2 regions of the Stenotrophomonas sp. 10L48 genome follow, and region 2 is predicted to be linked to the other one. Evidence: riboswitches for the same ligand, from Rfam matches in the RefSeq annotation. Region 2 holds a riboswitch; the other holds the start of a gene.
What was found. A riboswitch is a leader RNA that binds a small molecule or an ion and turns the genes downstream of it on or off. The one in region 2 is predicted to bind glycine.

Region 1 (3,401 bases), on a different contig from region 2:
TTCATGGTGCACGAGCCCAGCGGGATCATCGTGCGGTCCATCGCCAGGTCCTTGTCGGCCAGCGAACGCAGGTAGCGCAGCAGTTCGTGCTCGCTGTGGTGGGTGTTGAACACCGGGTGGGTCAGGAACGCGGACTGGCGCAGCAGGCCGGCCGGCAGCGCATCGGCGGTGCTGGCATCGAGCGCGTCCACATCAACGGTGGCACCGAACAGCGCGCCTACGGCGACGATGTCGGCGCGGGTGGCGGTCTCGTCCAGGCTGATGCCGACCGAACTGCTGTCGATCGCACGCAGGTTGTAGCCGGCGGCACGGGCCTTGGCATGGATCGCGTCGGCGTCGACACCGGTGACGTGCAGCGTGTCGAAGAAGTCGGCACCGACCTGCACACCGGCAGTGCGCAGCGCGCTGGCCAGGATGGCGGCCAGGCGATGGGTGCGGCGGGCGATGCGGGTCAGGCCTTCCGGACCGTGGTAGACGGCATACATCGAGGCCATCACCGCCAGCAGCACCTGTGCGGTGCAGATGTTGGAGGTGGCCTTCTCGCGGCGGATGTGCTGTTCGCGGGTCTGCAGGGTCAGGCGGTAGGCCGGGTTGCCCTGTGCGTCGATCGAGACGCCGATCAGGCGGCCCGGCATCGAACGCTTGTAGGCGTCACGGCAGGCCATGAACGCAGCATGCGGGCCACCGAAGCCGAACGGCACGCCGAAACGCTGGCTGTTGCCGACCACGATGTCCGCACCCCATTCGCCCGGGGCGGCCAGCAGGGTCAGTGCCAGCAGGTCGGTGGCCACGGCCACCAGGCCGCCGCGCGCGTGCACGGCATCGACCAGCGCCTTGTAGTCGCCCACCTGGCCGAAGGTGTCCGGGTACTGCAGCAGCAGGCCGAAGGCTTCCGCTTCCAGCGCTTCGGCCGGGGTGCCCACGCGCAGCACGATGCCCATGGGCTCGGCGCGGGTGCGCAGCAGTTCCAGCGTCTGCGGGTGCACGGCGTCGTGCACGAAGAAGGTGTCCGACTTCGACTTGGCCGAGCGCTTGGCCAGGGTCATCGCTTCAGCGGCGGCCGTGGCTTCGTCCAGCAGCGAGGCGTTGGCGATTTCCATGCCGGTCAGGTCGGCGCACAGGGTCTGGAAGTTGATCAGCGCTTCCATGCGGCCCTGCGAGATTTCCGCCTGGTACGGGGTGTAGGCGGTGTACCAGGCCGGGTTTTCCAGGATGTTGCGCAGGATCACGTTCGGCGTGTGGGTACCGTAGTAGCCCTGGCCGATGAAGCTGCGCAGCACGGTGTTCTTGTCGGCGATCGCGCGGATCTTCGCCAGCGCCTGCACTTCGGTGATCGACTCCGGCAGCGCCAGCGGTGCCGGCGACTTGATCTTGGCCGGCACGATGGCATCGGTCATCGCATCCAGCGAGGCGTGGCCGATGACGCCGAGCATCTGCGCGATCTCGGCATCGTTGGGGCCGATGTGGCGCTCGACGAACGCCGAATGGTGCTCGAGCTCACGCAGGGAAGGGGTGTTCTGGGACATGGCGAAGGATCCGTCAGGAAAGGGCACACGCACGGGCACAAGCCGCCGGTCGGCGGTCTGCGGGCGCCCCTCTGTCCTTTTGCCTGAGAGTTTAAAAGCGCGGAAAACCGCAGCTTCGTGCCCCTTCGGCGCCGGATCGAACCGGTCTCTCCAGAGTTCTGTTACGGGTGGTATCGGGCCTGAGCGATTACGGGCGTTGCGCCTTCGGCAGCGGTGACCTGCTTCTCCCACCGTGTTGCCCGCCGATTATAGCTCGTTGCCGGCGCCTGACGGTGGCCCGGGCTGGCCTCACGGGGCTGAATGGCCGATGGCCCGGGCGTGCGTTCTGTGCATCCGTGCATGGCATCGCGCGCATTCCCCACCTATGATGGTGGGATTCTCGTATTCATCTGGCGCCGTCCCTGCTGCAGGGGATCGGCGCCCGCCGTGCGTGTCATGCATGGCCCTGCCGGACGCTTGCCCGATGACCGCCGCCGTTGCTCCTTCCACCCGCCGCATGGCCCTGTTGCTCGCTGGCCTGGCCATGTTCGGTCCGTTCTCGATCGACACCATCTTTCCCGCGTTTCCGCAGCTGGCCCAGCGCCTGGCGGTGGACGAGGTGGCGGTGCAGCAGACCATCAGCGTCTACCTGCTGTTCTACGGCCTGATGAGCCTGGCCCATGGCCCGCTGTCCGATGCGTGGGGACGCAAGCGGGTGATCCTCGGCGGCCTGGTGATCTTCGTCGGCGCCTCGGTGGGCTGTGCGTTGTCTACCGACCTGACCACGCTGCTGGCGTTCCGCGCACTGCAGGGCCTGTCCGCCGGCGTGGGCATGATCGTCGGCCGCGCGGTGATCCGCGATCTGTACCACGGCCACGACGCGCAGCGGCTGATGAGCCAGGTGTCGATGCTGTTCGGTATCGCCCCGGCCATCGCGCCGATCATCGGTGGCTGGATCCTGCTCAGCGGTGCCGGCTGGCCGCTGATCTTCTGGTTCCTGGTGGTATTCGCGCTGGTGCTGCTGGCGGCCACCGCGCGCTTCCTGCCGGAAACCCATCCGGTGGAGGCGCGGATCGCCCTGTCGCCACGCACGTTGCTGCGCGATTACGTGCGCATCGGCTTCAACCCGCGGTTCCTGCGCCTGGCCCTGGCCGGCAGCATCGGGTTCGGCGGCATCTTCCTGTACATCTCCTCGGCGCCGGCCATCGTGATGCAGCACCTGCATCTGGGTGAAGGTGGCTTTGCGTGGTTGTTCATTCCCACCATCGGCGGCATGACCACCGGTTCGTTCCTGTCCGGGCGCATGGCCGGGCACAGCACACCGACCCGGCAGGTCGCGCTCGGTTTCACCCTGTGTGCGGTCTCTGCCGTGTTGAACATCGGCTACGTCACCCTGGCGCCGCAGTTCGCGCTGCCGTGGGCGGTGATGCCGATCTTCCTTGGCGGCATGGGCATGGCGCTGATCTTCCCGATCCTGGCGCTGGCGGTGCTGGACATGTATCCGCTGCAGCGCGGCCTGGCGTCGTCGCTGCAGGCGTTCGTGCAGCTGATGATCAGCACCGTGGTGGCCGGCGTGGTATCGCCGCTGCTGCACAACAACCCGCTGCACCTGGCACTGGGACAGGCGGGCTTCTTCGCGGCCGGCTTCGTGTTCTGGTACTGGGAGCACCAGCGCGAGCGCGCATCAGAGGCAGCCAGCACGGCGCATTGAGCGTCGTGCAGGGGTAGGGCGCGTCATCACGCGCGGATCCGTTGCGGCGCTGCGGGCAGGGATTAGGCTGGGGTTTCCAGCGAGCCGGTTCGTGGGTGCACGACAGCCAGCCATTCCGATGTCGTCGCATGAGGTACCCGCATGGCTGCGCAGCAGACCTACCGCCTGTTCGAGGTGGCGCTGAA
Region 2 (3,401 bases):
TCATCGCATCCTTGTCGAAAAACTGCGCGGTGAAGCTCCAGGGGTTGATCGGTTGGTGCCCCATGCGCGGCTCACTGCTGCATGCCGCCACACCACTGGGCGCGCGGTCGGCGGGCTGCGGCCAGCCCTCCACCCAAGCGAGCCCAAGCAGGTACAACAGCCCCGGTAGCAGGTCAACGAAGGCCAGCAACAGCAGTAGCGCGATCCATGCACGGCCCGCAGCACGCATGCGTCACTCCGCCTTCGGCTTCGGGTACCACAGCGCGTTGACGATGACCCAGCGCTGCTCGAAGCGGCCCATGTGGAAGTAGTCGACGAACCACGGGGTTTCCAGCCGCACCGATGCGGCGTTGCCGGTCACGTCCAGCACCGTGCAGCGGCGATCCCATTGATCTTTCGGGGTCTTCAACGCGCCCTGCTTCGTCAGCGCAACCAGCTCTTCCTTCGACATCCGGCGCAGGCCCAGGCGCTCGTCCGGTGTATCACCGAGCACCGCGCGCTTGGCCAGGTCCGGATGCAGGGAACGGGCGACGCGCTGCGGGTCGGCTTCCAGTTGACCGTCGACGTAGTCGTGGCAGGTGGCATCGATGGCTGCGATCGTGGCGGCGTCGGCGGCAGGGCTTGCTGCTGCGGAAAGTGCGAACAACAGGGCAACGGTGGACATCCGGGTCTCCAGCGCTGAGGGCTGGGCGATCATGGCATGGCCGGATGCGCCCCATCCACGCATGGCGTGGATCTACTGCAACAGCCACGCCAGTTTGCGTTCGCGCGGCTGCCGCTTGAGCTCCCATTCGGCACGCGAGGCCGCTGCCCGGTCCGGGTACTCACGCACCGCCAGGACCCGCAGTGGCGGCCGCGACCGGGTGTAGCGGGCCCCCTTGCCGGCCTGGTGAGCAGCAAAGCGGGCCTGCACGTCGGTGCTGATGCCGGCGTAATAGCTGCCGTCGCGGCATTCGAGCAGGTACAGGAACCACGGGCGGGAGGGCGAAACCATGGCCGGATTATGCCGTGCTGCACTGCAGCGGATATACTGGCGACCGAATGCAGGAGAGAGGCGCCGCGCTGGCGCCCGCCGAAGGCGCAGGCTCCCATGATCGCTCAGGCCGGTGGGCTGGAATCCCACCAACCATGCATTCGACTCGCCGAGCTGGAGAGAGGTCACCGGGCACGCCCGGGACGATCCGCCGAAGGGGCACGCGGCTCACGCCGCTGAACTCTCAGGCAAAAGGACAGCGGGAGCGGCACCGGTCATCGTCATCCCGTCATTGCGCAGGCAGTGGCGGTATGTGCGCATGGCCGGCCCCACCGCGCCCGGAGCCTGTCCCATGCTGCTGTCCATCATCTACCTTATCGCCATTTCCGCCGAAGCCATGACCGGTGCCCTGTCTGCCGGCCGCCGCCGCATGGACCTGTTCGGCGTGGTCATGATCGCCTGTGTCACCGCCCTCGGTGGCGGCTCGCTGCGCGACATCCTGCTCGGCCACTATCCGCTGGGCTGGGTGAAACACCCGGAGTACCTCGGTTTCACTGTGTGCGCCGCACTGATCGCCACCTGGGTGGCGCGCTGGATGCACCACTTCCGCCGCACCTTCCTGGTGCTCGATGGCCTGGGCCTGATCGCCTTCACCCTGATCGGCTGCTCGATCGCGCGCGAGGCCGGCCATGCACTCCCGATCGTGCTGATCGCCGGCATGCTCACCGGCGCCTTCGGCGGCGTGCTGCGCGACATCCTCTGCAACGAGGTGCCGTTGATCTTCCAGAAGGAGCTGTACGCCATCATCTCGCTGCTGACCGGTGCGGTGTATCTGCTGTTGCTGCACTGGGGCGTGGCCGATGCCACGGCGATCCTGTGCTGCCTGGGCGGTGGTTTCGCCATGCGTCTGCTGGCGATCCATTACCGCTGGGAAATGCCCAAGTTCGTGTACCACGACGAAGTACATTGAGCGCTGGCCGGCACTACCGGCGGGGTGGCATGACCAAGGTCACGCGGCGACCGCCCGCGTAAACCGCTACCATTGGCGCCCCGTCGCACGCGCGACGGCATCCAGCCACGCCGCGCCTGCGGCCCCGCCAGACAATCCCCCTCCCCCGCTGCCCGTGGCCCTTCGTGGTGCCGACGGGCCCGCATGACCCTGCGTGCACGCAGGGCGCAGGATGCCCCATGTCTGTCGCCGAAAACTCCCGCTCACGTCGTGCCCGCCTGCTGCTGGTCGTTGCCGGTCTTGCCTTTGTCGCTGGCCTGGCGTGGTGGCTGTGGCCGCGGGCCGAGGCGGGCAGTGGCGAAGCCGGCAGCGGCAAGACGGTGCCTGTACGCATCGCCCTTGCCAGCGCCGAGCCGCTGGTGCTGCGGATGAAGGCGGTCGGTACGGTCACTCCGCTGCACAGCGTGGTGGTGCGCAGCCGCGTGGACGGCGAACTGATGCGCCTGCATTTCCAGGAAGGTCAGCAGGTCAACGCCGGCGACCTGCTGGCACAGATCGATCCCCGCCCCTACCAAGTGAAGCTTGCGCACGCACAGGGTACGCAGCAGCAGAACCTGGCCGAGCTGGAGAATGCCGAGCGCCAGCTGCAGCGCTACCGCGAACTGCAGCGACAGAACTACGTGTCGGCACAGGAACTGAGCGACCAGCAGAGCAAGGTGCGGCAGCTGCAGGGGCGCCGCCTCAGCGACCAGGCATCGGTGGACGAAGCACGCCTGCAGTTGCAGTACACGCGCATCATCGCCCCGGTCAGCGGCCGTGTCGGCCTGCGCCGGCTGGACGTAGGCAACCTGGTGCACGCCAGCGATACCGAAGGCCTGGTCACGCTGGCGCAGACGGCGCCGATCAGCGTGCTGTTCACCGTGCCCGAGCCGGAGCTTCCCGCCCTGCTCGATGCCGTGCAGGCGCAGCCGGCGCTGGCGGTGGAAAGCTGGGACCGCGAAGAACGACGGCAGCTCGCCAGCGGCACCCTGTCCAGCGTCGACAACCGCATCGATACCGCCACCGGCACGCTGAAGCTGCGCGCGCAGTTCGACAACGCCGACCAGGCGCTGTTCCCCAACCAGTTCGTCAATGTGCGCCTGCAGCTGGGTGAGCATCCCGCGCTGCTGATTCCCGATGCCGCCGTGCAGTTCGGCAGCCAGGGCAACTACGTGCACATCGTCGACAAGGACAACAAGGCACAACGTCGCTCGGTGGTGCTCGGTCCGGCCGACGCCGGACGCGTGGCGGTGCGTTCCGGCCTGGTGGCTGGTGACAAGGTGGTGATCGAAGGCATCGACGGGCTGGAAGACGGCACCGCGGTGGAGATCATCACCGAGGAGGCATCGACCAGGGCCGGCGCATGAACCTCTCGCGCGCCTTCATCCTGCGCCCGGTCGCCACCACCCTGCTGATGGTGGCGCTGCTGCTGTCCGGGGT

Region 1: another riboswitch for glycine. It lies ahead of gcvP (aminomethyl-transferring glycine dehydrogenase); the one in region 2 lies ahead of AC1DCU_RS17935 (trimeric intracellular cation channel family protein).

The regions. Positions count from the first base shown of each region.
Region 1 covers NZ_JBFTIX010000007.1:20,223-23,623, reverse strand. The annotation lists gene gcvP (aminomethyl-transferring glycine dehydrogenase) at 1-1,526, opposite strand, end outside; glycine riboswitch at 1,588-1,690, opposite strand; gene AC1DCU_RS13165 (multidrug effflux MFS transporter) at 1,990-3,216, shown strand; gene AC1DCU_RS13160 (siderophore-interacting protein) at 3,358-3,401, shown strand, end outside.
Region 2 covers NZ_JBFTIX010000012.1:73,089-76,489, forward strand. The annotation lists gene AC1DCU_RS17920 (hypothetical protein) at 1-229, opposite strand, end outside; gene AC1DCU_RS17925 (nuclear transport factor 2 family protein) at 233-664, opposite strand; gene AC1DCU_RS17930 (GIY-YIG nuclease family protein) at 737-994, opposite strand; glycine riboswitch at 1,035-1,124, shown strand; glycine riboswitch at 1,138-1,241, shown strand; gene AC1DCU_RS17935 (trimeric intracellular cation channel family protein) at 1,326-1,943, shown strand; gene AC1DCU_RS17940 (MdtA/MuxA family multidrug efflux RND transporter periplasmic adaptor subunit) at 2,162-3,328, shown strand; gene AC1DCU_RS17945 (multidrug efflux RND transporter permease subunit) at 3,325-3,401, shown strand, end outside.